Regions from separate parts of the Aminobacter sp. GW821-FHT11F06 genome, predicted to be linked through region 2. Evidence: riboswitches for the same ligand, from Rfam matches in the RefSeq annotation. Region 2 holds a riboswitch; the other holds the start of a gene.
What was found. A riboswitch is a leader RNA that binds a small molecule or an ion and turns the genes downstream of it on or off. The one in region 2 is predicted to bind thiamine pyrophosphate.
Positions count from the first base shown of each region.

Region 1: another riboswitch for thiamine pyrophosphate. It lies ahead of thiC (phosphomethylpyrimidine synthase ThiC); the one in region 2 lies ahead of thiB (thiamine ABC transporter substrate binding subunit).

Region 1 covers NZ_JBXARL010000006.1:19,316-34,093, forward strand. The annotation lists gene AC1RTB_RS15485 (acetamidase/formamidase family protein) at 1-878, shown strand, start outside; gene AC1RTB_RS15490 (ABC transporter ATP-binding protein) at 923-2,686, shown strand; gene AC1RTB_RS15495 (F0F1 ATP synthase subunit A) at 2,899-3,648, opposite strand; gene lpdA (dihydrolipoyl dehydrogenase) at 3,937-5,334, opposite strand; gene AC1RTB_RS15505 (dihydrolipoamide acetyltransferase family protein) at 5,339-6,676, opposite strand; gene AC1RTB_RS15510 (alpha-ketoacid dehydrogenase subunit beta) at 6,679-7,692, opposite strand; gene AC1RTB_RS15515 (3-methyl-2-oxobutanoate dehydrogenase (2-methylpropanoyl-transferring) subunit alpha) at 7,695-8,930, opposite strand; TPP riboswitch at 9,115-9,231, shown strand; gene thiC (phosphomethylpyrimidine synthase ThiC) at 9,349-11,166, shown strand; gene thiO (glycine oxidase ThiO) at 11,163-12,152, shown strand; gene thiS (sulfur carrier protein ThiS) at 12,136-12,333, shown strand; gene AC1RTB_RS15535 (thiazole synthase) at 12,547-13,320, shown strand; gene AC1RTB_RS15540 (thiamine phosphate synthase) at 13,317-13,922, shown strand; gene thiD (bifunctional hydroxymethylpyrimidine kinase/phosphomethylpyrimidine kinase) at 13,892-14,665, shown strand; gene fghA (S-formylglutathione hydrolase) at 14,672-14,778, opposite strand, start outside.
Region 2 covers NZ_JBXARL010000006.1:260,301-275,078, reverse strand. The annotation lists gene AC1RTB_RS16860 (helicase-related protein) at 1-1,800, shown strand, start outside; gene AC1RTB_RS16855 (RNA-binding S4 domain-containing protein) at 1,806-2,189, shown strand; gene fdxA (ferredoxin FdxA) at 2,338-2,676, shown strand; gene AC1RTB_RS16845 (CarD family transcriptional regulator) at 3,136-3,720, shown strand; gene AC1RTB_RS16840 (amino acid ABC transporter ATP-binding protein) at 4,264-5,031, opposite strand; gene AC1RTB_RS16835 (amino acid ABC transporter permease) at 5,028-5,708, opposite strand; gene AC1RTB_RS16830 (amino acid ABC transporter substrate-binding protein) at 5,848-6,621, opposite strand; gene AC1RTB_RS16825 (RNA polymerase factor sigma-32) at 6,864-7,733, shown strand; gene AC1RTB_RS16820 (M48 family metalloprotease) at 7,738-9,144, opposite strand; gene thiQ (thiamine ABC transporter ATP-binding protein) at 9,411-10,133, opposite strand; gene thiP (thiamine/thiamine pyrophosphate ABC transporter permease) at 10,130-11,749, opposite strand; gene thiB (thiamine ABC transporter substrate binding subunit) at 11,996-13,000, opposite strand; TPP riboswitch at 13,045-13,165, opposite strand; gene AC1RTB_RS16800 (thiamine diphosphokinase) at 13,270-13,914, shown strand; gene AC1RTB_RS16795 (ABC-F family ATP-binding cassette domain-containing protein) at 13,917-14,778, shown strand, end outside.

The DNA.
Region 1 (14,778 bases), 240 kb from region 2:
CCCCAGCCGAGCGGGTGGCGCCCGGCTCGACGATCGAATTCGAATGTCTGGATTCGTCGGGTGGTCAACTCAAGGCTGACAGCACCGTCGGCGACATCGCCAAGCTCGACTTCGGCCAGATCAATCCGGTGACGGGTCCGATCTATGTCGAGGGAGCGGAGCCCGGCGATGCGCTCAAGGTGACGATCGACACGTTCAAACCGTCTGGCTTCGGCTGGACGGCGAACATTCCAGGCTTCGGCCTGCTCGCCGACGACTTCAAGGAGCCGGCGCTGAACATCTGGAAGTACGACGCAACGTCGCTCGAGCCGGCCCTGTTTGGCAAGAACGGCCGCGTGCCGCTCAAGCCGTTTGCCGGCACCATCGGCAACACACCCGCCGAAAACGGACACCATTCGGTGGTGCCGCCACGGCGCGTCGGCGGCAATCTCGACATCCGCGATCTGGCGGCCGGCACCGTGCTCTACCTGCCGGTGGAGGTTGCCGGCGCGCTGTTTTCGGTCGGCGACACCCATGCCGCCCAAGGCGACGGCGAGGTCTGCGGCACGGCGATCGAAAGTCCGATGAACGTCGTTCTGACGCTCGACCTGGTCAAGGATGCACGGCTGAAGATGCCGCGCTTCACCACGCCGGGCCCAGTGACGCGCCACCTCGATGCCAAGGGCTACGAAGTGACCACCGGCATCGGGCCTGACCTGATGACGGGCGCCAAGGAAGCCGTCGCCCAGATGGTCGACCTGCTCTCCGCGCGCTACCAGCTAGACCCTGTCGACGCCTACATGCTGGTGTCGGTGTGCGGCGATCTCCGCATCAGCGAGATCGTCGACATGCCAAACTGGGTGGTGTCGTTCTACTTCCCGCGCTGCGTGTTCGAATGAGCGTTGCGGCAGACGCAAAACGCGACGTCGGGGCCCCTGCCCCGATGTCAGACAGGCCGGTGCTCGACGTCACCGGGCTGACTGTTTCCGTGCGCGGCGAAGACGGCGAGCGGCCGGTCGTCTCCGACCTCACATTCTCGCTGGCGCGCGGCGAAACCCTTTGCATCGCCGGCGAATCCGGCTCCGGCAAGTCGATGACGTCGCTGGCCATCATGGCGCTGCTGCCGCAGCCGGCGGCGCGGATCTCCGCCGGTTCGATCCGGCTCGGCGACACCGATCTCGCTACGCTCGATGAAGGGCATATGCGCCGCATCCGCGGCAATCGCATCGCCATGATCTTCCAGGAGCCGATGACCTCCCTCAACCCGGTGCTTTCGATCGGCCGGCAGCTGGTCGAAGCGATCGAGGCCCATACCGGTGTTTCGCGCGCTCAGTCGCGCAGGCTTGCCATCGAAGCGCTGACGGCGGTGCGCATTCCCGAAGCCGAGAACCGCCTCAACCAATATCCTCACGAGCTTTCCGGCGGCATGCGCCAGCGCGTCATGATCGCCATGGCACTGGCGCTGAAGCCAGACGTGCTGATCGCCGACGAACCGACCACCGCACTCGACGTCACAGTGCAGGGCGAAGTGCTCGAACTTTTGCGCGACCTGCAGCGCCAGCACGGCACCAGCGTCATTCTGATCACCCATGACATGGGCGTCGTCGCCGAAATGGCCGACCGCGTCATCATCATGCGCAACGGGCGCATGGTTGAGCAGGGCACGGTCGCCGACATCTTCGAGCGTCCACAAGTCGACTATACACGCGACCTTCTCGCCGCCGTGCCACGCATGGGCACAGGTGCTGCGCGCCACGGCTCCCGCGACAAGACCGAGCAAACAAAGCCGGCGGCGATCGCCGTGGCGCGCGATCTGCATGTACGCTTCGACCTGCATGGCGGCTTCTTCGGCCGGGTCAACCGTCGGGTGCATGCTGTTGAAGGCATAAACTTCTCCATCGCACCCAACGAGACGCTGTCGCTGGTCGGCGAATCCGGCTGCGGCAAGTCGACGACGGCCAAGGCCCTTGCCGGCCTGGTGCCTTACAGCGGCGAGCTTTCGATCGGCGGGCGCAATCTGTCCGGCCTCGACCGGCATGAGCGCAAGGCGGTGCGCCGCGATGTCCAGATGATCTTCCAGGACCCTTACGCCTCGCTCGATCCGCGCATGCGCGTTGGCGATCTGGTCGCCGAGCCGCTCCTGATCCACAACATCGGCACGCCGCGCGAGCGGACCGAGCGTGTGGCTGCCCTGTTCGAACGTGTCGGCTTGTCGGCCGACCAGATGGAACGCTATCCGCACGAGTTTTCCGGCGGCCAGCGCCAGCGGATTTGTATTGCCCGTGCATTGGCGCTGCGGCCGAAGCTGATCATCGCCGACGAGAGCGTGTCCGCGCTCGACGTGTCGGTTCAGGCGCGCGTGCTGGAATTGCTGAAGGAACTGCAACGCGAATTCGGCGTCGCCTATTTGTTCATCTCGCATGACATGGCGGTGGTCGAAAACATCTCCGACCGAGTGGCGGTGATGTATCTCGGCCAGATCGTCGAGATGGGCACGCGCGACCAGATTTTTGCCAACCCGCGCCATCCCTATACCAAGCGGCTGATCGAGGCGGTGCCGGTCCCCGATCCGGTCCAGCGCCGCGCCCGTTTCGCACGCATGGACAGGGAAATCCCAAGCCCGGTTCGCAAACTCGGCGACGAACCAAGGAAGCTTGTGCTCGAGGATATCGGCGGCGGCCATCTGGTTGCGGCATCGGATGCGTGACGGGCGCGCATATTCAATCATCCCGACCGCAACATCATCTGGCTGTTTGCAACTGACGGCGTCTATGCGCTGAAGACGCCGCTGCTGGGCGAGCCCAAGATGGGCATGAGCGACAAGGTCTGGCCGCCGCGCGACTGAGACCGGCCGATAGCCTTCAAATCATCAACCCCGGCCTTGCGCGGGGGTTTTTGTTTCAAGAGACTTGCGCCTGATCAATGGCCGGGGTGCAGCGCGTCGTTCAGATACATGCAGGTCAGCATGGTGAAGATGTAGGCCTGGATCACCGCCATCAAAAGCTCGAGCCCGGTGAGCGCGACCGTCATCGTCAGAGGCAGGATGGCGGCGAAGATGCCGAGGGTTCCCATGCTGCCGAGACTGACCACGAAGCCGGCGAAGACCTTGAGCGTGATGTGGCCGGCGAGCATGACGGCGAACAGACGCACCGAATGGCTGATCGGGCGTGAGATGTAGGAGACGATCTCGATCGGCACGATGATCGGCGACAGGAGCAGCGGCACACCGGACGGCATGAACAGGCGGAAGAAGCCGAGGCCGTTTTTCCAGATGCCGTAGATCGTGACCGTACCGAACACCAGCATGGCGAAAGCGAAGGTCACGATGATGTGGCTGGTCACCGTGAACGCGTAGGGGAACAAGCCCGCGAGATTTGCGATCAGGATGAAGACAAACAGCGAAAAGACGAGCGGAAAGAACTTCATGCCGCTCTCGCCCGCATTGTCGCGCAGCGTCTTGGATACGAACTCGTAGATCAGTTCGGTGATCGACTGCAGGCGGGAGGGCACCAGCGCTCGACCGCTCGTCGAAAGCATGAGGAACAACCCGCCGAACACCACTGCCCCAACCATGTAAGCGGCGGAGTTGGTGAAAGCGAATTCCTGCCCCGCAAACTCGAAGAGGGTGAAAATCGGCTTGATTTCAAATTGTTCTATTGGTCCGGCCACAGTGCCTCTCCGGTCGGTTCGATTTGTGATGCGAAAGCGCGCGCACCGGAACCAGGTCCGGAAGCCAAAACTGACCAAGCGTGCTTACGGTCCGCCAAACGCGGTTCCGCAACTTTTTCGCGATTTTTGAGATGAGTTTCGGTCGGAGTTGCAATTATCGGCGCCATCTTTTGGATGGGGCCGTCCCCGAGCGTTCAAGGCACTGGTCGTCCAGTGCGTGGGCTTGTTAGCCTAAGCTGCCTGCTTCGGCAAGACAGGAAGTGACGCGGCCCAAGGCCGCGTCACAGGTCAGATGTGCAACGCGTGACCGAGCGTGCGCAGCGAAGCCTCGAGGAAAGCCTCGCTCTGTGTCGGATGGGCATGGATGGTGCCGGCGATATCCTCCAGCCGCGCGCCCATCTCGATTGCCAGGCTGAAGGCAGCCGACAGCTCCGAAACGCCAGCGCCGACCGCCTGGATGCCGAGCACCAGATGGTTGTCGGCGCGGGCAACGATGCGCACGAAACCATCCTCGCTCGCCAGCGTCATCGCCCGGCCATTGGCCGAAAACGGGAACTGCGCCGACTTGATCTCGATACCGAGGTTCTTGGCTTCGTCGGGCGAAAGCCCAGCCGTGACGATCTCCGGATCGGTGAAGCAGACAGCGGGAATCGAGCGCTTGTCCCAGCTTCTCTTGTGACCGGCGACAATCTCGGCGACCATTTCGCCCTGCGCCATGGCACGGTGCGCCAGCATCGGCTCGCCCGTGACGTCGCCAATGGCATAGATGCCGCGCATCGAGGTGCGGCACTGTTCGTCGATGCGGATGAAACGGCCGTCGCGATCAAGGTCGATGTCTTCCAGCCCCCAGCCTTCGACAAGCGGCTTGCGGCCGACGGTGACCAGCACCTTGTCGGCAGCGATCTTCTGCTCGCTGCCGTCGGCGGCTTCGACCAGAAGCGCATCGCCCTTGACGCTGAGCCCCTTGGCCTTTGCACCTGATATCACCTTGACGCCGAGCGCTTCGAGGCGCTTGGCGACGGGCCGCGTCAGTTCGGCATCATATTGCGGCAGGATGCGCGGCAAGGCTTCCACGACGGTGACCTTGGAGCCCAGCTTGGCAAAGGCGGTGCCAAGCTCCAGCCCGATATAGCCACCGCCAACAACGGCAAGGGCTTGCGGCACCTGCTTGAGGGCAAGTGCCTCGGTCGAGGAGATGACAGATCCGCCGAAAGGCAGGAACGGCAGCTCGACCGGCACGGAACCGGTGGCGATGACAATGATTTCGGCGCGTATCACTTGCAAGCCGGTCTCGGTGTCGACCTCGACGGTCTTGCCGTCACGAAAGCGCGCCCAGCCTTGCACCGACTTGACCCTGGCCTTCTTGAGGAGCCCAGCGACGCCGCTGGTCAGGCGCCCAACGATACGGTCCTTCCAGGCGACGGTCTTGGCAAGATCGAGCACCGGCGCCGACAGGCTGATGCCAAATGGGCTGGTGCCCGCCGCCATCTCGGAGACCTTGAGATACTCGTCGGCAGCGTGGATCATCGCCTTGGAGGGGATGCAGCCGACATTGAGGCAGGTGCCGCCGGGCTTGGCTGCTTCGACAATCACCGTGTCGATGCCGAGCTGGCCAGCGCGGATGGCGCAGATGTAGCCGCCGGGGCCGGCGCCGATGACGAGAAGCTTGCAGGAAATTTCCTTCATCGCCTCAGCCCTCCATGAAGATCATTGCCGGCGCTTCAAGCAGCGCCTTGATGCGCTGGACGAAGACCGCAGCATCCCAGCCGTCGATGACGCGATGGTCGAAGCTAGAGGACAGGTTCATCATCTTGCGCGGGATGAACTGCGTGCCGTCCCACATCGGCCGCATCATGATCTTGTTGACGCCGACGATCGCCACCTCGGGGTAGTTGATAACGGGTGTGGTGGCGACGCCGCCCATCGCACCGAGCGAGGTGATGGTGATGGTCGATCCGGTCAGTTCCTCGCGCGTGGCTGTGCCTGCCTTGGCGGCATCGGCAAGGCGATTGACCTCGGCGGCGCAGTCCCACAGGTCGCGCGCTTCGGCATGCTTGATCACAGGAACGACCAGTCCGCCCGGCGTCTGCGCGGCCATGCCGATATGCACGCCGGCATGGCGCATGACGATACCGGCGTCGTCATCGAACAGCGCATTGAGCTGCGGCTGCTCGGCAACCGCCTTGACCAGCGCCCGCATCAGGAATGGCAGCAGCGTCAGCTTCGGCCTGTCCGGCTTTTTCGACGCGTTGAGCTTGGCGCGCAATTCCTCCAGTGCCGTGACGTCGATTTCCTCGACATAGGTGATGTGGGGAATACGCGACTTGGCGAGCGACATCTTCTCGGCGATGCGGCGGCGCAGGCCGACGATCTTGATCTCCTCGACCCCGGTCTTGGCCTGCAAGCCAGTTGCTGCCGGCTGTGCGCCGCGCGAGGCGAAAGCGTCGAGATCTTCATGCGTGACGCGTCCGGCAGGTCCGGTGCCAGGGACCTGGCGCAGATCGATACCGGCTTCCTTGGCACGCAGGCGGACAGCGGGCGAAGCCAAGGGCCGTTCGCCTTCCGGTCGCGGCAGGCCAACGGGCGAGCGTGCGGAAGCTGCACCCCCACCCCTAAGGGAGGGGGACCCGGCTTGCGCTTTTCCCGCAACGGTATCGGCCTTGGGTGTTTCAGCTATCGAGGCCGTGGTCGCCGCTTGTCCCCCTCCCCCCTGTTGGGAGGGGCTAGGGGTGGGGGTAGCTTGCGCGACCGGAGTGGAAGGCTTCTCGGCCGTCGCCTCCCCATCGCCGGCCACCTTGATCCGCACGATCGGCGAGCCGACCGCGACAGTGTCGCCGATCTCGGCACCGAGCCAGCTGATCTCGCCATCGACCGGCGATGGAATCTCCACCGTCGCCTTGTCGGTCATGACGGCGGCAAGCACCGCGTCTTCGCGGACAAGGTCGCCGACCTTGACGTGCCACTCGACAAGCTCGGCCTCGGCCACGCCTTCGCCGACGTCGGGAAGCTTGATGACATGTTCGCCCATGCTCAGGCCTCCATCGTTTCAATGAGTGCCTGCCCGACGCGTTTCGGACCGGGGAAATAATCCCACTCCTGCGCGTGCGGATAAGGCGTATCCCAGCCGGTGACCCGCGCAATCGGCGCTTCGAGGTGGTAGAAGCAGTGCTCCTGCACAAGTGCGGCAAGCTCGGCCCCGAAGCCCGAAGTCAGCGTCGCCTCATGCACGACGACGCAGCGCCGGGTCTTCTTGACCGAAGCAACGATGGTGTCGAGATCGAGCGGCAGAAGCGTGCGCAGGTCGATCACCTCGGCATCGATGCCGGTCTCCTCGGCCGCCGCCTGGGCGACATAGACCATGGTGCCATAAGCGAGCACGGTCACCGCTGAGCCCGGCCGGCGGATCTCCGCCTTGCCGAGCGGAGTCGTGTAGTGCCCGTCGGGCACCTCGCCCAGTTCATGCTTCGACCAGGCCGTGACCGGCCGATCATGGTGGCCGTCAAAGGGACCGTTATACAATCGTTTCGGCTCCAGAAAGATCACCGGATCCGGGTCCTCGATGGAAGCGATCAGCAGGCCTTTTGCGTCGAGCGGATTGGACGGCACCACCACCTTGAGGCCGGAAACATGCGTGAACAGCGCTTCCGGGCTCTGGCTATGGGTCTGGCCGCCAAAGATGCCACCACCTGTCGGCATGCGCACGACGATCGGGCAGGTGAACTCGCCATTGGAACGGTAGCGCAATCGTGCCGCTTCCGAAACGATCTGGTCATAGGCTGGATAGACATAGTCGGCGAACTGCACCTCGACGCACGGCTTGAGCCCGTAGGCGGCCATGCCGATGGCAGCACCGACGATGCCCAATTCGCTGATCGGGGCATCGAAACAGCGCGAACGGCCGTATTTCTGCTGCAGGCCTTGGGTGCAACGGAACACGCCGCCGAAATAGCCGACGTCCTCGCCGAACACGACGACATCGTCATCACGCCCCATGGCAACGTCCATGGCGCTGCGGATGGCTTCGATCATTGTCATGCGTGGCATCGCTATACCCCCGCCCTCTGGCGCTGGCGCCTGAGATGCGGCGGCATCTCGGCATAGACGCCCTCGAACATGTCGCGCGTCGACGGCTTGCCGCCGGCATGCAAGGTGCCGTGGCTTTCGGCTTCCTTTTGCGCAGTAATCACCGTCTCAAGGATTTCCGCCTCGGCCTGCTTGTGGCGCTCGTCCGACCATAGGCCGCGCTTGATGAGGTGGTTCTTGAGCCTGATCACCGGGTCGCCCAGCGGCCAGGCGTCGGACTCGGTCTTGGGCCGATAGGCGGACGGATCATCCGATGTCGAATGCGCGCCGACACGGTAGGTGACGTATTCGACCAGCGTCGGCCCGAGATTGCGGCGCGCGCGCTCTGTCGCCCATTTGGCCACGGCGTGGACTGCGAGATAGTCGTTGCCGTCGACACGCAAAGCCGGAATGCCGAAGCCGAGGCCACGCGCGGCGAAGGTGCCTGAACCGCCGCGAGCGATGCCCTGGAAGGTCGAGATCGCCCACTGGTTGTTGACGATGTTGAGCACGACTGGCGCCTTGTAGGTCGAGGCGAAGACCAGTGCTGCGTGAAAGTCGCTCTCGGCGGTCGCACCGTCGCCGACCCAGCCGACGGCGATCTTGCTGTCGCCCTTGATCGCCGACGCCATCGCCCAGCCGACAGCCTGGATGTACTGCGTCGTCAGGTTGCCGGAGATCGAAAAGAAGCCGTGCTCCTTCGAGGCATACATCACCGGCAGCTGCCGGCCCTTCAGCGGGTCGCGCTCGTTGGAATAGATCTGGTTCATCATCTCGACCATCGGATAGCCGCCCGCGATCAGCAGGCCGGCCTGGCGATAGGTCGGGAAATTCATGTCGCCTGGGTTGAGCGCCTTGCGGAAGGCGCAGCTCACCGCCTCCTCGCCCATATGCTGCATGTAGAACGACGTCTTGCCCTGGCGCTGCGCCATCTGCATGCGCGCATCGAAGGTGCGCAGCGTCACCATGTGGCGCAGGCCTTCGAGCTGTTCCTCGTCGGTCAGCGTACCAGCCCACGGCCCCACCGCGTCACCTTCGCGGTTGAGCACGCGGATGATCGAATAAGCGAGATCGCGGATGTTACGCGGGTCGACATCGACCTCGGGCCGCATGACCGATCCGGCCTTGGGAATCGGCACATTGGAAAAGTCGGGTGTCCCGCCGGGCCGAACCTCGGGCTCGGGCACGTGGAACTTGAGTGGCGAGGGATTGTCCGTCACGGATGTTCCTCCTGTCTCGCGCGCAGGCCTACTGGTCCTCCCTGCGCGGCAGACATTTATGTCAGTAACACTGACCTATTATCCCAACGCTTTGGAAACCGCAATGGCCCTCGGTGCGAGTTTGGCATTGTCGCGACAATATCGAAAGCCCGGTTGACAGGAAGCACATTCCGCGCTCATCCTTAGGGCTCACCAGGGGGGTCCCGACAAGGGGCTGAGATACTGCTAGCTCGCGCAGCGCAGTGACCCGTTGAACCTGATCCAGTTCACACTGGCGTAGGGACGGTGCGAGGCTTTGCGGGTCGGCTTCTTCCGGCTTAGGCATTCGGGCAAATCGCCCGGAGTCCCCAGGCAAAACCTCACCTCCTCCTTTCCGCACGAACTGGGTCTCCGTTGCACCAGAGCAAGGAGGCTCACCATGAATGCCCTGACCCCGACCGTCACGACAGGCGCACTGCCCGCCTCGAAGAAGGTCCACAAACCAGGTCTCATCCATCCCGGCATCCGCGTGCCGATGCGCGAAATCTCGGTGCACCCGACCGCCATGGAGCCGCCCGTCACGGTCTATGATTCGTCCGGTCCCTACACCGACGCGACTGTGACAACCAATATCGAGGGCGGCCTGGCAAGGCTGCGCGAGGATTGGATCGTCGCCCGCGGCGACGTCGAACGTTACGACGGCCGCACCGTGAAAGCCGCAGACAATGGCTTTGTCTCAGGCGAAAGGCTGACGCCGGAATTCCCAGTCCGCAACAAACCGCTGCGCGCCACCGGCGGACGCGCAGTCACCCAGATTGCATATGCCCGCGCCGGCATCATCACGCCGGAGATGGAGTTCGTCGCCATCCGCGAAAACCTCGGCCGCGAGCAGTTGCGCGAGAAGATGAAGCGCGACGGCGAGAGCTTTGGTGCTGTCATTCCCGACTTCGTCACGCCCGAATTCGTCCGCGAAGAGGTCGCGCGCGGCCGGGCGATCATCCCCTCCAACATCAACCATCCCGAGAGCGAGCCGATGGTCATCGGCCGCAATTTCCTGGTCAAGATCAACGCCAATATCGGCAACTCCGCCGTCACCTCGTCGATGGCCGAGGAGGTCGAAAAGATGGTCTGGTCGATCCGCTGGGGCGCCGACACCGTGATGGACCTGTCGACGGGCCGCAACATCCACAACATCCGCGACTGGATCATCCGCAATTCGCCGGTGCCGATCGGCACGGTGCCTCTCTACCAGGCGCTGGAGAAGGTCAGCGGCGTTGCCGAGGACCTGACCTGGGAGATCTACCGCGACACGCTGATCGAGCAGGCCGAGCAAGGCGTGGACTATTTCACCATCCATGCCGGCGTGCGCCTGCCCTATATCCATCTGACCGTCGACCGCGTCACCGGCATCGTTTCGCGCGGCGGCTCGATCATGGCCAAATGGTGCCTGCACCATCACAAGGAGAGCTTCCTCTACGAGCATTTCGAAGAGATCTGCGACATCTGCCGCACCTATGACGTTGCCTTCTCGCTCGGCGACGGTCTGCGTCCCGGCTCGATCGCGGACGCCAATGATGCCGCCCAGTTCGCCGAACTGGAAACGCTCGGCGAACTGACCCAGATCGCCTGGGCCAAGGACTGCCAGGTGATGATCGAGGGCCCCGGCCATGTGCCGATGCACAAGATCAAGGAGAACATGGACAAGCAGTTGGAGGTTTGCGGTGAGGCCCCGTTCTACACGCTCGGGCCTTTGACCACCGACATCGCGCCCGGCTACGACCACATCACGAGCGGAATCGGTGCGGCGATGATCGGCTGGTTCGGCACGGCCATGCTTTGCTACGTGACACCCAAGGAGCATCTCGGCCTGCCCGACCGCGACGACGTCAAGGTCGGCGTCATCACCTACAAGATCGCGGCCCATGCCGCCGATCTCGCCAAGGGTCATCCGGCGTCCAAGGTCAGGGATGACGCGCTGTCGCGGGCACGTTTCGAGTTCCGCTGGGAAGACCAGTTCAACCTGTCGCTCGACCCCGACACGGCCCGGTCCTTCCACGATGCGACCCTGCCCAAGGAAGCACACAAGGTGGCGCATTTCTGCTCGATGTGCGGGCCGAAATTCTGCTCGATGCGGATCTCGCACGACATCCGCAATGAGGCGCGCGCCGCCGGCATGGCGGCGATGGCGGAGAAATTCCGCGATGGCGGCGACCTCTATATGGCGGTCGAAGAAACGGAGGCGGCAGGCCAGCCATGAAAGTGTTGGTCAGGGGCGCGGGCGTCGCCGGTCTGACACTTGCGCACGAACTGGCATCGCGCGGCGCAAGCGTCAGCGTCGTCGACCGTCGCAGGCAGATCGCCGGCAATGCCTCATGGCAGGCCGGCGGCATGCTGGCGCCGTGGTGCGAGCGCGAGAGCGCCGAAGAAGCGGTGCTGACCTTGGGAAGGCAGGCGGCGGACTGGTGGGACAGCGCCCTGCCCGGCCATGTCGTCCGCAACGGAACGCTTGTGGTCGCACCCGCCCGAGACGTAGCCGAACTCGACCGTTTCGCCAGCCGCACCTCTGGTCTCCGCGCCCTCGACGCCGAGGCAATCGCGGCCCTCGAACCGGACCTCGAAGGCAGGTTCGGACGCGCCTTGTTCTTCGCGGAGGAGGCGCATCTCGACCCACGCCACGCGCTGCTCGGGCTCAGGGAAAAGCTGATCCAGATGGGCGTGCATTTCGAGTTCGGCTACGGGGCGGTGCAGATGCGTGGCACCGCTGATTTCGAGGCCGACTGCACCGGCATGGCAGGCGGGCAGCCAAGCCTTCGCGGCGTGCGCGGCGAGATGCTGTTGCTGCGCACATCTGATGTTTCGCTGTCACGGCCTGTCCGGCTGCTGCATCCGCGCATACCGGTCTACATCGTGCCGCGTGCTGACCATCTGTTCATGGTCGGCGCCACGATGATCGAAAGCGATGCGACCGGGCCGATCACCGCACGCTCGATGATGGAGCTGCTCAACGCGGCTTACGCATTGCACCCGGCTTTCGGCGAGGCCGAGATCGTGGAAACCGGCACAGGCGTGCGACCGGCATTTCAGGACAATCTTCCGCGCGTCGAGCGTGATGGCAACAGGCTCAGCATCAACGGCCTCTACCGCCACGGCTTCCTGCTCGCGCCTGCCATGGCGCGGCAAGCGGCCGACCTGATGCTCGGTTCGCAGACGACAAAGGAGCTTGCCGATGAAGCTCACCATTAACGGCGAAAGCCATGACGTTTCAGCCGCCACGCTCGCCGCCCTGTTGGCAGAACTCGACTACGAGGGCGGCTGGCTGGCGACGGCCTTGAATGGCGAAGTCGTGCCGGCGCGGGAACGCGACGACTGCGCGCTCTCCGAAGGTGACCGCATCGAAATCCTCGCACCAATGAAGGGCGGCTGAGATCATGGCGGCCTTACCCCCACCCCTAACCCCTCCCCACAAGGGGGAGGGGAACGCTGATCGCCAGCGCCCCAATCTGCGGTCAACGACATCTTGGTTGACGGAACGCGCGTGGCCTCTAGCAGGCCGGCCACGGCTCAAGCCCCCCTCGGAAGGGGCCAGGGGTGGCGGTACCCCAGCCTCCACCTCCCAATCGACATCGAGGAGCTGACCATGCTCAAACTCTACGACACCGAAATCTCCTCGCGCCTGCTTTTGGGCACCGCGCTCTACCCCTCGCCCGCTGTCATGGCCGAGGCGGTGAAAGCGTCGCGAACCGACATCGTCACTGTATCGCTGCGGCGCGAGACGTCTGGCGGCAAGACCGGCGGTCAGTTCTGGTCGTTGGTCCAGTCGCTCGGCGTGCGCGTCTTGCCCAACACCGCTGGCTGCCACTCGGTCAAGGAAGCGGTGACGACGGCGAAGATGGCGCGCGATGTTTTCGGCACCAACTGGATCAAGCTCGAAGTGATCGGCAACCACGACACGTTGCAGCCCGATGTGTTCGGTCTCGTTGAGGCGGCCAAAATCCTCGCGTCAGAAGGTTTCGAGGTCTTTCCCTACACGACCGACGACTTGGTCGTCGCCGAGCGTCTGCTTGATGCTGGCTGCAAGCTGTTGATGCCATGGTGTGCGCCGATCGGGTCCGCGCGTGGCCCGCAGAACCTTGATGCCCTACGCAGCCTGCGCGGCCATTTCCCCGGTGTGCCGCTGATCGTCGACGCCGGCATCGGCCGGCCATCGCATGCCGCAACGGTGATGGAACTCGGCTACGACGCCGTGCTGCTCAACACGGCGGTCGCCAAATCAGGCGATCCCGTCGCCATGGCGTCTGCTTTCGGCAAGGCCGTCGAGGCCGGGCGCGAGGCATACCTGGCAGGCCCGCTCGAACCGCGCGACATGGCCGTCCCCTCCACCCCCGTCATCGGCATGGCAGCGTTTTCATGAAGCTCGACCCGTTCTATCTCATCGTCGATTCCGCCGCCTGGATCGAGCGCCTGGTGCCGCTGGGCGTCAGGCTGGTGCAGCTGCGCGTCAAGGATATGGACGAGCCGGCGCTGCGCCGCGACATCCGCGCCGCGAAGGCCATTTGTGCGCAGCACGATTGCCAGCTCATCATCAACGACTACTGGCAGGCGGCAATCGAGGAAGGCTGTGACTTCGTCCATCTCGGACAGGAGGACCTCGCCGACGCCGACCTCAAGGCAATCCGCAAGGCCGGCTTGAAATTGGGCCTCAGCACCCATGACCACGCCGAGCTCGAAACAGCACTCGCCGCCAAACCCGACTATGTCGCGCTCGGGCCGATTTATCCGACCATCCTGAAAGCCATGAAATGGGCGCCGCAGGGACTCGACCGCATCGCCGAGTGGAAGGCACGCGTCGGCGACGTGCCGCTTGTCGCCATCGGCGGGCTCAACATCGAACGAATAGCAGGCGTCTTTGCCCAGGGCGCGGACAGCGCCGCCGTGGTCACAGACATAACCCGTAATGCCGACCCTGAAGGCCGGACCCGCCAATGGCTCGCCGCGACGGCGCAATGGCGATGACACCTCATGTGCTCATCGTCGCCGGCTCGGATTCGAGCGGCGGTGCCGGTATCGTCCGCGACGTCGAGACCGTGTCAGCATTCGGCTTGCGCAGCTGCGTTGCCATCACGGCAGTGACCGTCCAGACCCACGGTGCGGTCGAGCGTGTCGAACATATGCCACCCGAGCTGATCGCCGCCCAGATGCGCGCAGCGCTTGCCGCCAACCCCGTCGCGGCGATCAAGATCGGCATGTTGGGAACGGCTGAGGCCATCGCTGCGGTGTCGGCGGTGTTGGCGAGCAGCTTGCCCATTCCGGTCGTGCTCGATCCGGTTTTGGCGTCGACTTCGGGACGGGCGTTGCTGGCTGTGGAGGCCGTGGAAGAACTGAGGCGCAAGCTGTTGCCGCTTTGCAGTCTCGTCACGCCGAACCTGCCGGAGTTGGCGTTGCTCACAGGCGCATCGACCGCTCGTGATGAAGCCGAGGCGATCCGCCAAGGGCAGCAGTTGCTGGAAACAGGTGCGCCGGCACTGTTGATCAAGGGCGGTCATGCCACCGGAGAGCAGTCGACCGACCTGCTGCTCCGGCTGGGCCAAGCGCCTGTCCGATACGATGCGCCGCGTATCGCAGCCGAGATGCGTGGCACCGGCTGCATGCTGGCGAGTGCGATTTCCGCGCACCTCGCCCTCGGCGAGACGTTGGAGGCAAGCGTCGGCAAGGCGAAGCGCTACGTCTTCGCCAAGCTCCTGGCATCACGCCTCTGATGGCCCTCAGCCGAGCCGAGCGGCGTGCCACCTCAGATGGTCGTCCATGAAGGTCGAGATGAAGTTGTAGGAATGATCGTAACCCTCCTGCATGTGCAAGGTGAGTCCGATGC
Region 2 (14,778 bases):
CGCCGCCTTAGAGAAAACACCATGCTTGAAGCCGAAATCAGCCCGTCCGGAACCGTCCTCGTCGAGGGCCACCATGTCGGTGAACTGCAAGGGTTCCGTTTCACCGCCGACCAGAGTGCTGGCGGAGAAGACGCCAAGGCAGTGCGCACGGCAGCCCAAAAGGCGCTCGCCACCGAATTCGATTCGCGCGCCGAGCGTTTTTCGGCGTCGCCCAATGGCGACATCGCACTTGGCTCCGACGGCGTGCTGCGCTGGATCGGCGCGCCGATCGGCACGCTGGTCGAAGGCGAAGACGCGCTCAAGCCGCGTGTTATCCTGCTCGCCGACGAGCAGCTGACGGGGCCGGCCCGCGACAAGGTCGCGGCGCGTGCCGAACGTTTTGTCAATTTCCAGGTCGAGTCGCTGCTCAAGCCGCTGGTCGATCTCAAGGCCGCCGAGCAGCTTTCCGGCATCGGCCGAGGCATCGCTTTCCAGCTGGTCGAGAATTTCGGCCTGCTCAACCGCCGCGACATCACCGAGGAGGTGAAGTCGCTCGACCAGGAAGGCCGTGCGGCCCTGCGCCGGCTCGGCGTGCGCTTCGGCGCCTATCATGTCTTCGTGCCCGCGCTGATCAAACCGGCTCCGGCAGGCTTGGTGACACTGCTGTGGGCAATCAAGAACGACGGCAAGGACAAGCCGGGCTTTGGCGATGTCGTGCACGCGCTTGCCGCTGGCCGCACCTCCGTCGTCATCGACCCGACCTTCGACAAGACCTTCTACAAGCTCGCCGGCTTCCGCAATCTCGGCCGTCGTGCCGTGCGCGTCGACATCCTGGAGCGTCTTGCCGACCTCATCCGCCCGGCACTTGCCTGGAAGCAGGGCACGGGCGCGCGTCCCGACGGTGCCTATGACGGCAGCTCGTTTATCGTCACGCCGCAGATGATGTCGATCCTCGGCGCCACTGGCGACGACATGGAAGAGATCCTCAAGGGCCTTGGCTATCGCGCCGAACCGAAGCCCGCCGTCGAGGTCAAGGAAAAGCTCGAAACGATCGACACCATCGCCCGCGAAGCCGTAGCTCGAGCACTTGCTGCAAAGGCGGCCGCAGCCGCTGCCAGCAGCGAAGAGGCATCCGCCGAACCCTCCGTCGAGACGGCCGAAACCCCTGAGCAGGCGCCTGCCGACAACGCCGAACAGGCGTCCGAGATCGAACAGGCCGAGCAGGCACCAGAGGCGATTGCCGAGCAGGTCGAACCTGCGGCCGAAGTTGCAGCCGAGGCGGTCGTCGAGGCCGAGCCTGAAGCTGCGTCCAAGCCGGAAGTGGCAACGGTTGTCGCTGAAGCTCCCGCTGCCGAAGCAGCTCCGGTGGAAGCCGCAGCAGCAGAAGCTTCCGAGGCTGCGGAAGAGCCCAAGCCGATCTTGCTGTGGCGCCAGGGCCGCTTCGAACAGCGTCCGCGTCATCGCCAGGACAACCGTCCGCGTGGCGGCCAGCGTGAGCCGCGTGCCGCGGGTGCCCCTGGCGCTCCCGCCGTTCGTCAGGGCGAAGCCAATCGCAGCCGTGAAGGTGGCGAAGGCGGTCGTGAAAACGGCCGTCCGCGCTTTGATCGCAAGCCCGGTGGCAAGCCGCAGGGCGAGGGCGGTCGTCCCGAAAGCCGTGGCCGTGGCGAGCGTCCGCAGGGCGAAAAGCATGGCGGTGATCGCGGCGGCTTCAAGGGCAAGCCTGCCTTCCAGCCAAAGCCGCGCGAAGAGCGTCCGGTGCGCATCGATCCCGATTCGCCCTTCGCCAAGCTCGCCGCGCTGCGCGACCAGCTCAAGAAGTAAACGCCTTGGCCGGCGAGGGAAGACAGCGCATCGACAAGTGGCTGTTCTTTTCGCGCGCGGTCAAGTCGCGCTCGCTGGGCGCCAAGCTCGCCCAGTCAGGCGGGGTCAGGAGCAACGGCCAGAAGCTTGGCCAGGCCTCCGACATCATCAAGACAGGCGATGTCCTGACCATCACGCTCGACCGCCGCATCCTGATCTACAAGGTGCTGCTGCCGGGCGAGCGGCGCGGGCCGGCCGAAGAAGCGCGCAAGCTCTACGAGGATATATCGCCTGTTCCCACGCCCAAGGACCAGGCACCGCCCGACGCCCGGCCACCGCTGCGCGAGGCTGGAAGCGGCCGTCCGACAAAAAAAGAACGGCGCGCCACCGACCGTCTTCGCGATGAGTGACGCAAAGGCTTTGGAGCCGCAGCGATCAAGTTGAGAATTACGTTCCGCCAACTGCCTTCTGCGCGGAATGGCCGCCCTTGCAACAGGTCTTTAAAGGGGCTACCTCACCGACAAAGATACAAAAATACGGGAAGTCCCGGAGCCTGCCATGACCTATGTCGTCACCGACAACTGCATCAAATGCAAATACATGGATTGCATCGAGGTTTGTCCGGTCGACTGCTTCTATGAAGGCGAAAATATGCTCGTCATTCATCCCGACGAGTGCATCGACTGCGGCGTGTGCGAGCCGGAATGCCCGGCCGACGCGATCAAGCCCGACACCGAGCCGGGCCTCGACAAATGGCTGCAGATCAACACCGAATATGCCGACAAATGGCCCAATATCACGGCCAAGAAGGATGCGCCTGCCGACGCCAAGGAATTTGATGGCATCGAAGGCAAGTTCGAGAAGTTCTTTTCGCCGGAGCCTGGCGAAGGCAACTGAGACCTGCACCGCCCCGGAGCATGATCCCCAAAGGTGGGAACCGGTTTTCGGAAAAGATCATGCTCCAGCAGGAATATAGAGCCGCATTGCGATTCAGTCGGAATGGTACAGGCGCCAAAGGCGGTAGATCGTACGATTGAGTGCCGCGCTCGACTCTTGACGCGGCAACATCTTCGCGTATCCACCAAAATCTTGATTCTTCCGACTTTTTGTGTTAGGGCTAGATCAACATGCCGATGACACAACGTCGATCTATGGCGCGAAGCCTAAATCACTGAAAGGTGACAACCCCAATTCGGACCAGAGTAATCTGGGCCCGGAGGCCGCTGCTTTAGCGGTTTACCGGTCCAAGCTCTCCGGCTGGGGGGTCGAACGTCGTGCGGCACAAGGTCGCGTTTTGCGACTATCCCGATTAACTGGCCTCGGCGGGCCGGTGTCACAAGAAGGAGTTCAGGGCGTATGGCAACTTCCATCCCGCAGAAGAAATCCGCAGGGCGTCACGGTTTCAAGACCGGTGAGTTTATCGTCTACCCGGCGCATGGGGTCGGCCAGATCATATCCATCGACGAGCAGGAAGTGGCGGGACACAAGCTTGAGCTGTTCGTGATCGACTTCCAGAAGGACAAGATGCGCCTCAAGGTGCCGGTCGCCAAGGCGACCACCATTGGCATGCGCAAGCTTTCCGAGACCGACTATGTCGAGCGTGCGTTGAAGGTCGTGCAGGGCCGCGCCCGCGTCAAGCGCACCATGTGGTCGCGCCGCGCGCAGGAATATGATGCGAAGATCAATTCCGGCGACCTGATCTCGATTGCGGAAGTCGTGCGCGACCTCTACCGCGCCGACAATCAGCCGGAGCAGTCCTATTCCGAGCGCCAGCTTTATGAAGCAGCGCTCGATCGCATGGCGCGCGAGTTGGCAGCCGTCAACCGCTTGTCGGAGACCGAGGCCGTTCGTCTCATCGAGACCAACCTCAACAAGGGTCCGAAGCGCGGCGCCAAGGCCGACAATGAGGAAGCCGAAGCAGAGCAGGAAGTAGCAGCCTGATCTGGCTCTCCACTGAGATTACGAAAAACCCGGTCATTGGCCGGGTTTTTTGTTTGTCGAGTAAAGCGCTGTGCATCCGCATAGACGTGACGCATTTCCCAAATCACAATGTTTCGTTCATGCTGCAGCTTGTGCCTGGATGAGATGCAGGCACGTCTGGATCCTCATCACAGTTGCTCGATTACGGCATGGATCCCCGGGTCTGCGCAGTTCGCTTCGCTCCTGCTTGCCCGAGGATGACGAAGGGATGTTGGCTTGCTGCTAATCTCCAAGATTAGCGCTTGGCAGAAAACTCCTGACGACTGGCGGGACATTGACGCTTCTTGCCAATCTCTGACGTGGGCGATTGGCAGCGAGCCTCAATTCCTTCGTCATCCTCGGGCGGAGCAGGAGCGAAGCGACGCGCGAAGTCCCGGGGATCCATGCCGTGATGGTCGGACATCGTGACAGTCCAGAACGATGAAGACATGAGTGAGCGGGTTTCTTCTCCCCGCATAAAGCGGGGAGAAGGTGTTGGCAGGCGAGGTGCGGCCCAGGCGTTTCCTACCCCTCGCCACCTTGCCCATGTTGATGCGTGATGGTCGCGATGAAGCGCTTGGTGCGCTGATGGGTCGGGTTTCCGAAGACCTCGCTCGCCGGGCCTTTTTCGACGACCATGCCTGCCTCGAGGAAAACCACCTCATGGGCTATCTTGGACGCCAGGCGCAGATCGTGCGTGGCGATCACCATGGTTGTGCCCTCGCGCGCGAGCTGGCCGAGCACGTCGACCACTTCCTGTGCGAGTTCGGGGTCGAGCGCCGACGTTGGCTCGTCGCACAAAAGCACTTTGGGCTGCGGCGCCAGCGCGCGTGCAATCGCCACGCGCTGCTGTTGGCCGCCTGACAGCGTCGCCGGCCAGGCGTCGACCTTGTGCGCCATGCCGACCTTTTCGAGCAGAGCCAGCGCACGCTTCCGTGCCTTGGCCTCCGGCCACTTCAGCACGGTGACCAGGCCTTCCATGACGTTTTCAATCGCCGTTCGATGCGGAAACAGCTGGAAATTCTGGAACACCATGCCGGTCTGGCGACGCAGCTGCTGGATCGCTTTGGTTGGAACCTTGATGTCCGGGCTGAACTCAAGCGTGTCGTCGCCGATGCGCACTGTGCCCGACGTCGGGATCTCCAGCAGGTTGATGCAGCGCAAAAGCGTGCTCTTGCCGCCGCCCGAGGGACCGACAAGGGCGGTCACGCTGCCTTCCCTGATGTCGACCGAAACGTCCTTCAGAACCTCGTTGTCGCCAAAGCGCTTGATGATGTGGGAAAGCCCGATCATGTCCGCGCCTCCAGGAAGCCGCCATAGCGGTTGAGGCGCTTTTCGAGCCTGACCTGCAGCGACGACAGCACCGAGCTCATCGCCAGATAGAGTATGGCGGCCTCGACATACAGGATCAGCGGCTCATAGGTCGTGGCGACGATGCGCTGGGCTGCCTGAAACATCTCCGGTACGGTGATGGCGGCGGCAAGCGAGGTGTCCTTGACCAGCGAGATGAAGGTATTGGACAGCGGCGGCACCGCTACGCGTGCCGCTTGCGGCAGGATGGTCCGGCGCATCGCCTGCGACCATCTCATGCCGATCGAATAGGCCGCTTCCCATTGCCCCTTGGCCACCGAGCTGATGGCTGCGCGGATGATCTCCGAGGAATAGGCGCCGACATTGAGGGTGAAGCCGATCAGCGCGGCGGGGAAGGCGTCGAGCACGATGCCGACGCTTGGCAGGCCGTAGAAGATCAAGAACAGCTGCACCAGAAGCGGCGTGCCACGAATGATCCAGACATAGAAGCGCACGATCGCCGACAGCCACCACGGGCCAAACAGGCGGGCGAGCGCTGCACCCAGCCCGACAGTCAGGCCGAAGGCGAAGGAGAGAAGTGTCAGCGGCGCGGTGAAGACGAGCGCTGCCCACAACAGGGGCCCGAGCGACTCCAGCATCAATTGCAGCCAATTTGGCAAGATGAATGCTCCCTCCCATAACAAACTTGCCCGGAAAATCGCAGATTTTCCGGGCAAGTTCATGGGAAAAATGAAAGGTGGAAAAATGAGCGCCTTTCAGGCGGCGGCCGGGTCGCCCGCCGCCTGGCAAACGATCTGGTTACTGCGAGACATCGGCGCCGAAATAGGCCTCGGAAATCTTCTTGTAGGTGCCGTCGGCCTTGATCTCCGCCAGCGCCTTGTTGATCGCCTCGACGAGCTCGGGCTCGCCCTTGCGCACGATGATGCCGGAGAAATCGGCCTTGGCCTCTTCTGCGACGATCTTCACGTCGGCATCGGGCTTGTGCTTCTTGAAGTCGAAGAAAGACAGGGAGTCGTTGATGGTGGCGTCGGCGCGGCCGTTCAGCACCAGCTGGATCGACTGGTCGAAGCCGTCGGTGCCGACGAGTTCAGCGCCGTTGGCCTCGGCGATCTTGCCGAAATTGCTGGTCAGCGACTGGGCCGACTTCTTGCCCTTGAGATCCGCGAAACCCTTGATGTCTGCGTTCTTGCCGCTGACGATCAGAACCGCCTTCGAAGCGATGTAGGGCTCGGAGAAGTCGTATTTCGCCTTACGCGCCTCGGTGATGCCGACCTGGTTGATGACAGCGTCATAGCGTTTGGCGTCGATGCCGGCGATCAGGCCGTCCCACTTGCCTTCGAGGAACTCGGCCTTGACGCCGAGGCGCTTGGCGACCTCGCGGCCGATCTCGACGTCGAAGCCGACCAGCGCGCCCGAGGCGTCGTGATAGGTGAAGGGCGCATAGGTGCCTTCGGTGCCAATCTTGAACACGCCGGCAGCCTTGATCTGATTAAGGTTCTCGCCGGCATGGCCAGCGCCCACGGCTGCGATCTGGAGCGTTGCGGCAACGGCCAGCGATTTCAACCAGTTCATTTGATGTGATCCCGAATTTGAGCCGGCCAAAGGGCCGGGCGCGTTGTGTTTGGGTGCAATCTGTCAGAAGCGGACCTTGAAGATAAGGAATGAAATTTCAACTATGGGATCATACTAGAAATTGAATCTACGAAAAGAGGGCAAGCCCAGTCCGGGGAACATTCGCCAGAATGCCGCGTTGATAGCCTTGCGGGGCAGCGCCGCTGAGCGCGTCCGGCTTGCTCACGAGACAGGGGCGAAGCATGTATATGGACCGGGCAGGCTTGGCTGGCGAGCAGATGATGCTGAGGGCAGCGTCGCGCGCACCTTATCTCGAACGCGGCGAAGAACTCGAACTGGCGATCCGCTGGAAAGAACAGCACGACCAGGACGCGCTCAACCGCATCACCACGGCGCATATGCGCCTGGTCATCGCCATGGCGGTCAAGTTCAGACGCTACGGCCTGCCGATAGGCGACCTCATCCAGGAAGGGCATGTCGGCCTGCTGGAAGCCGCGGCCCGTTTCGACCCGCAGCGCGAAGTGCGCTTTTCGACCTACGCCACCTGGTGGATCCGGGCATCGATGCAGGACTACATCCTGCGCAACTGGTCGATCGTCAGGGGCGGCACCAGTTCGGCGCAGAAGTCGCTGTTCTTCAATCTGCGCCGCATGCGCGCCCGCCTCGCTCAAGGCGGCGGCCCGCTCGGCAACACGTCGGCATATCAGGAAATCTCGGTGGCGCTTGGCGTGTCGGAAGCCGATGTCGCGATGATGGACATGCGCCTGTCCGTGCCCGACACCTCGCTCAACGCACCGCTCAGCGATGACGGCGATTCCGGAGAACGGATGGACTTGCTGGTGTCCGACGATCCCTTGCCCGACGAACTCGTCGGCGAAGCGATCGACATCGAGCGGCGTTCGGGCTGGCTGCATGACGCGCTCGGCGTTCTCAACGCACGCGAGCTCCAGATCATCGAGGAACGCCGGCTGACGGAAGAAGGTGCTACGCTCGAGCAGCTCGGCACCTCGCTTGGCATCTCCAAGGAACGGGTGCGCCAGATCGAGACTCGGGCGATGGAGAAGTTGAAATCCGCGCTGGTGCGGCAGAACTCGGCGTTCCTGCCCGCCTGACCCACTACCTGTCGGTGACGATCTTGACCTTGTCGCCAGCCGACACTGTTGCGCCCGGTGCCATCGCGTTCAGCACCCTGAACAGATCGAGCTTGCGGTCGACGCCGATCATGCCGGCGGCGAGCGATCCCATCGTCTGGCCCGGCTGGACAGTGACGACGCGGATGCGCAGCGGCTTGAGTGCTGCCTTCTCCGCAGCCGTCATCACGTGGAAGCTGGAGCTGACCGAACGGGCGACCGTTTCGAGCGTGGTGCTGGCGGTCGGCGCTGCCGTCAGCAGGCGGTAGACCTGCGCGCCATTGCGGATCACCACGATGTCGAATTGCCAGCCCTCGGCACTGGCGCGCGCGAAGGCGGCCTCGTTGCCGTTGATCGTTTCGGCGCGCACGCTTGCCGGATCGAGCCCTGCCACCCAGCCGCTCTTGACATAGTCGGACAATGACAGCTTGGCGTCGATGGTCACGCCGTCAAAACGGATGGCGGTATTGTCTGGGCCTGTCGCGGTGACGGCGGCGGCGGTGTTGTCGATGATGAAGCCCTGCGGCACCGAAAACGAGATGCCGAGCTTCGGATGCAGGAAGGTCGTGCCGCGGACATAACCTTCATCAGGCGTGTCGCCGAACAACAACCCATCAATGCCGGCGAGGAACGAGTCGCGGTCGCGGCTGCCGATACCCGGCGCGCCGAACTGGCGGGCGTGGCGCTGGGCAAGGTCGATGCGCTGCGGCGCATTGGGGTGGCTGGCCAGGAAGTCGAGGCTGGCGTCGGTGGCACCGCTGACCGCGCGCAGGTCGGCGTAGGCGGCCATCGACTGCAGGAAGCGGCCGGCGGCAAACGGGTCATAACCGGCCTGGCCGCTCATCTTGATGCCGATGCCGTCAGCCTCCAGTTCCTGATTGCGCGAGAATTGGGCGAGCCTGAGCTTGCCGCGGATCAGCGCTGCCTTGGCCGTCGGGCTTTCGCCGAGCACGTCGGTGACGACCTTGGTCGCCAGCACTTCCTCGGCTTCCTTTTGCTGGCGCTGGATACCGTGATTGGCGGTGACGTGGCCCATCTCGTGCGAGATGACGGCGGCCAACTCGGCCGAATCATTGGCCAGCGCCAGAAGCCCGCGCGTGACGTAGAGATAGCCGCCGGGCAGCGCGAAGGCGTTGACGTTGGGCGAATTGAGGATGGTGATACGGTAGGTCTGGTTCGGGTTGCTCGATACCGTGGTCAGGCTGCCGACCACCTTGGCGACCATGCGCTCCAGCTTGGGATCGGAATACTCGCCGCCATAGGTCGCCAGGATGCGCGGATGCTGGGCTTTGGCGATCTCGGCGAGCTTGTCGTTGCGGGTGACGTTGTCGACCGTCACCGGATTGTTGGACGGCTGGAACCCGGATTCGCGAACGTCGGATGTGTTGAGCATCTGGCAACCGGAGACGAACGCCGACAGCGCGACAGCGATGGCTAGTCGCGTGTAGCGGGGCGTTTTCGTCTCGATCAGTCCGTCGCGGCAGGTGGGCAGAGCTCGCGTCCTTTCAAATTCCTTCGGCGGCAGGCGAAGCAGATACCGGCCCGCGTCCCAGGACGTAGCCAGACTCAGCTTGCCAACACAATAAGGCCATTACCGCCAATATGGCGATTTGGCTGTAAATTATGTCCGCTTCCGGGCAACTCGGCGTGATCGTGGCATCACCGTTCACTGCCGATATAGTGTCTGAACGCCTCAGGTCCAGAATTGGTAAAGAAATCCGCAGTCTTTCCTGTTGCGGAAACCGTCCCGGACTCGACGAAAACCATGTTTTCGGCGAGTTTTCGCGCGTCTTCGGGTTGGTGTGTCACGAAAAGCACGGTCATGCGGCGTTCTGCTTGGACGCTTGCTAAAAGGTCGAGCATATCGTCGCGCAACGCTGGTCCAAGCGAGGCAAAGGGTTCATCCAAAAGGAGAATCGGCCGATCGCGCACCAGCACGCGTGCCAGCGCCACGCGTTGGCGTTCACCGCCCGAGAGTTCGCGGGGCAGGCGGTTCTCCATGCCGGCGAGGCCGACGCGCGCGAGTGCTGTGGCGATATCCCGCTGGTCTGTCGCGCTCAGCCGCAGCGCGGGCGAACGTCCGAGGCCGACATTCTTGGCAACGTCGAGATGGGCGAACAGATTGTTTTCCTGAAACACCATCGACACCGGCCGCTCGGCCGGCGGGGTCGCGGTCACATCCGCGCCGCCGATCAGCACGCGGCCTTCTCGCGGCGTTTCGAAGCCGGCAACGAGGTTGAGCAGCGTCGACTTGCCGGCACCGCTCGGCCCCATGATCGCGGTGATCTCGCCGGGCGCGAAGGTGACGTCGAAGCGCACCATGGTGTCGCTGTAGCTGAACACCACCTGGTCGAGGCGCACCGCCACATTTGTCGAGGTCATTTCGCGGTCTCTTTCCCCAGGCGGTCGGCGAGCATCATCAAGGCGAGGCACAACAGCCCGAGCATCAGTGCCAGCCCCGCCGCGTCGTCGGTGCGGTAGCTGCCCATGCGGGCGAGCAGAAGATAAGGCAAGGTCTGCACCGCGTCGCTGCCGAACAGGGCAATGACGCCGAGATCGCCAAGCGACAGGGCCATGGCAAAAGCGAAGGCGGTGGCAAGCGGGCGGCGCAGCACCGGCCAGTCGATCAGCCGCAACCTGCTCCAGCCTGATATGCCAAGCTGGGCGCACAGCCTTTCGTGGCGCTCGCTCGCCGCATCGTAGGCCGGACGGACAGCGCGCACGGCAAAAGGCATCGCCATCACCGCATTGACGGTGACGACCATGAATGGGGCGAGGGCAAACACATCGACCGATTGCCGCACCAGCACGAACCAGCCGGCGCCGATGACGATCGGCGGCACCACCAGGACGAAACCAGCACCTGTATCGGTGAAGCGTTCGAGCAGCGATTTTTTGTCACCCCGTCTGTTGCCGGCCAATGCCCGGCGCGCCATCACCAGCGACAGGGCAAGTGCTGCGGCAAGCGTCGCCGACAAGGTGGCCAGCACGATGCTGGTCAGCGTTGCGCGCTGCACCGAGGCCTCGCCGGCGAGGCGGCCAAGGTCGGCCTTGAGCCCGGAGGCGACGGTCGCCAGCATCGGCCCGCCAACGAAGATGAGGGCAATGAGGATCACCGCGACGTTGAGCGCCTTCTCGCCTGCCTTTGCCTGGATGTAGTTGCGACGTGCCACCGGAAGGTTGGCGTCGCCGGTCGTGTTGGCGCCGAGCCGCATCAAGGCGAAGACGACGACGGCGGTGAGCGCGATCTGCAGCAAAGTGAGCGCGACCGCGCGCGCGGGATCGAAGTCGAAGCGCAGCGCCTGGTAGATCGCCACTTCCAGCGTCGTTGCTGCCGGCCCGCCGCCGAGTGTCAGGACAATGGTGAAAGAAGTGATGCACAGCATGAACACCAGCCCGGCGATGCCGGGCAGGGCAGCGCGGATCGCCGGCCATTCGATCAGGCGGAAGCTCGCGCGTGGGCCCATGCCGAGCTGGCTCGCCAGCCGCCATTGGTCGGCCGGCACGGTGTGCAGCGCCTCCAGCATCAGCCGTGTCGCCAGTGGCAGGTTGAAGAAGACATGGGCAACAAGGATGCCCGACAGGCCGTAGATGCCCGGCCAGGTGCCACCGGTCAGGGCAGTGAGCGGTTCGGCGAAATAGCCGGCACGGCCGTAGAGCGACAGGATGCCAAGTGCTGCGACGATGGCCGGCAGCGCCAGCGGCACCGCAAACAGTCGCAGGATCAGCCCACGGCCGGGAAAGCTCGGGTGCCGTGATAAAGCGCGCGCGACGAGGATCGCGGGGGCGACCGAAAGCAGCGTCGACAGCAGCGCCTGCCACAGCGTGAAGCGGGCGACACGGAAAAGATAACCGTCGAAGGCGGCGGCTGCTCCTTCCGGATTACGCACAGCCTCGATGCCAAGCCCGGCAAACGCCCCGCCGATCAGCACGCCGATGGCGGCGAGTGCTGCGATGCCGGCGATGATGCGGGGATCGGAGGTTTGATGAGAGCGCATGCCGACCTAAAAGCTCTGGGAGCAGGATGGGCGCTGAGCGGCCACGTTGTGCCCTACGTTGCCCCCCTCTGGCCTGCCGCCCATCTCCCCCTCAAGGGGGGAGATCAGCTGTGTTGCCGTCTCTGCTCGTCTTTCGCTGTCCCACTTTGGCCAATGCCGAGCCGCTGCTGATCTCCCCCCTTGAGGGGGAGATGGCCGGCAGGGCAGAGGGGGGTGTTCAAGCGGCATCATCAGTCGATGAAACGCCTACTTGCTCATCACGCTCAGCCACTCGTCGACCCAGGCCTTGCGGTTGGCGGCGACCTCCTCGGCGCTGAACAGCAGCGTCTTGGCCGGCATCACCAACCTGTCGAAGGCGGGATTGAGCGGCTTGTCGGTCTTGCCGGCTGGCAGCATCCAGTTGGTCTCTGGAACCACATCCTGGAAACCCGGGCTTGTCATGAAGGCCATGAACTTTTCCGCCAGCGGGTTCTTGGTGCCTGTCGTGGTGATGCCGGCAACCTCGATCTGCAAATAGTGACCTTCCTCGAAGGAGGCTGCCTGGTAGCGCTCGGACTTGTCCGCGACCATGTGGTAGGCCGGCGAGGTGGTGTAAGACAGCACCATCGGCGCCTCACCCTTGGTGAACAGGCCATAGGCCTCGCTCCAGCCCGGCGTCACGGTCAGCACGCGACCCTTGAGCTTGGCCCAGGCTTCCGGCGCCTTGTCGCCGTAGACCGACTTGACCCACAGCAGCAGGCCGAGGCCCGGCGTCGAGGTGCGTGGATCCTGGATGGCGATCTTCTGCTCGGGGTCGCCCTCGACCAATTCCTTCAGGCTCTTGGGCGGGTTCTTGAGCTTCTCGGTGTCGTAGACGACGGCGAAGTAGCCGTAGTCGTAGGGCACGAAGGTGTCGTCCTTCCAGTCGCCCGGAACCTTGACGTTTTCGCCCGCCGCACCGTGCGCGGCAAACAGGCCGGTCGCCTTGGCCTCGGCGGTCAAATTGGTGTCGAGGCCGAGCACGATGTCGGCCTTTGTCGAGGCGCCTTCGAGTTTCACACGATTGAGCAGGGCCACACCATCGGCAACCGAGACGAAGTCGACTTCGCAGCCGCATTCGGCCTCGAAGGCCTTCTTGACCCGCGGGCCGGGACCCCACTCGGAAGTGAAGCTTTCATAGGTGTAGACGGTAAGCTTGCCTTCGGCGGCGGCCGGAAAGGCTGCGGCGGCGAGCGCCAGGGCCGAGGTCAAGGACAGCATAATCGTGCGCATCGGCGCCTCCTTCATTGGTGTTGAAAGGGAATTTGAAGCGCCGGGCGTCCGAAGCATCTAATCCCTCCGCCGGTACAAACCGGATCAGGTTCAGCGGGTTGGCTGGATTTTCCCATGCCTCTCAGCCAGCACGTGTGAACACGTCAGGCACCCCGTTAGAGCGGTTCAACAAATAAGGCCGCGTGCGGGGCCACGCAAGCGGTAGTTTGCCGGCCACGAACCAACGTCGCGGCCTTCCGTTTCGGCCGCCGGACTGGTAATGCGCTGCCATGACCCGGTTCACCATACTCCTTGGCGGCGAGCTTTTGCGCACGCCGCTCGTCGACCGTCAGGTCGCGGGCAGCCGTGTCATCGCGGCCGATTCCGGCATTCGCCACGCCACCACCCTGGAACTGATGCCGGAGCTGTGGCTCGGCGACTTCGATTCCGTGCCGGCTGACGTCGATCCGCGCTTCGCCGACTTGCCGCGCGAGACCTTTCCCGAGGAAAAAGACAAGACCGACGGCGAGCTCGCCGTCGCGGCGGCACTCCAGCGCGGCGCGACCTCGCTGGTGCTCGTTGGCGCCTTTGGCGGCCCGCGCGCCGACCATGCTTTTCTCCACCTTGCTCTGGCGCTGCGGCTTGCCGAGGCTGGCACCGAAGTGATCCTGACCAGCGGGCGCCAGGAGGCGCATCCGCTTTTGCCGGGCACGATGAGCTTCGACTATGACGACGGCACGGTGTTTTCCGTGCTCGCTTTTTCCGAACTGTCTGGCCTGTCCGAAGAGGGCGCCAAATGGCCGCTCAACAGCGTCGACGTGCCGTTCGGCTCATCGCTGACACTCTCCAACGAAGTGCGGGGCACCTTGCGTGTTTCGCTCGGTAGCGGCCGCGCGCTGCTTCTCGCCCATCCCTTTCCTGCCTTGGAATTTTGAACATGGCGCCACCGCTTCTCAATCTTGACGGCATCCGTCTGACTTTCGGTGGCACGCCACTGCTTGATGGTGCATCGCTGTCGGCGGCTTCGGGCGACAAGATCGCTTTGGTCGGGCGCAACGGTTCGGGCAAGTCGACGCTGCTTAAGATCGCTGCCGGGCTGGTCGAACCGCAGGATGGCGTGGTGTTCCGCCAGCCGTCGGCGACGATCCGCTACCTGCCGCAGATGCCCGACATGGATGGCTTCGCTTCGGTGCGCGCCTATGTCAAGGCCGGTCTAGGGCCTGCGGATGATCCGCACCGCGCCACCTATCTGCTCGACCATCTTGGCCTTACAGGCGAAGAGTCTCCGGCCGACCTTTCGGGCGGCGAGGCGCGGCGTGCCGCGCTTGCCCGCGTCATGGCGCCCGAGCCCGACATCATGCTGCTCGATGAGCCGACCAACCATCTCGACCTTGCCGTCATCGAGTGGCTGGAAGAAGAACTGATCCGCACGTCGTCGGCGCTGATCGTCATCTCGCACGACAGGCGTTTTCTCGAACGCGTCAGCCGCAACACGGTGTGGCTCGATCGCGGCCAGACACGCCGGCTTGATCGAGGCTTTGCCCATTTCGAGGAATGGCGCGATCAGATCCTTGAGGAGGAAGAGCGCGACCAGCACAAGCTCGGCCGCCAGATCGTGCGCGAAGAGCACTGGCTGCGCTATGGCGTGACCGCGCGGCGCAAGCGCAACATGCGCCGGCTCGGTGAACTGCAGACGATGCGCCAGAGCTTTCGCGGCCATCGCGGTGCCGAAGGCGTGGCGACGATGGTGGCGAGTGAGGCGACCGAATCCGGCAAGCTGATCATCGAGGCCAAGAACA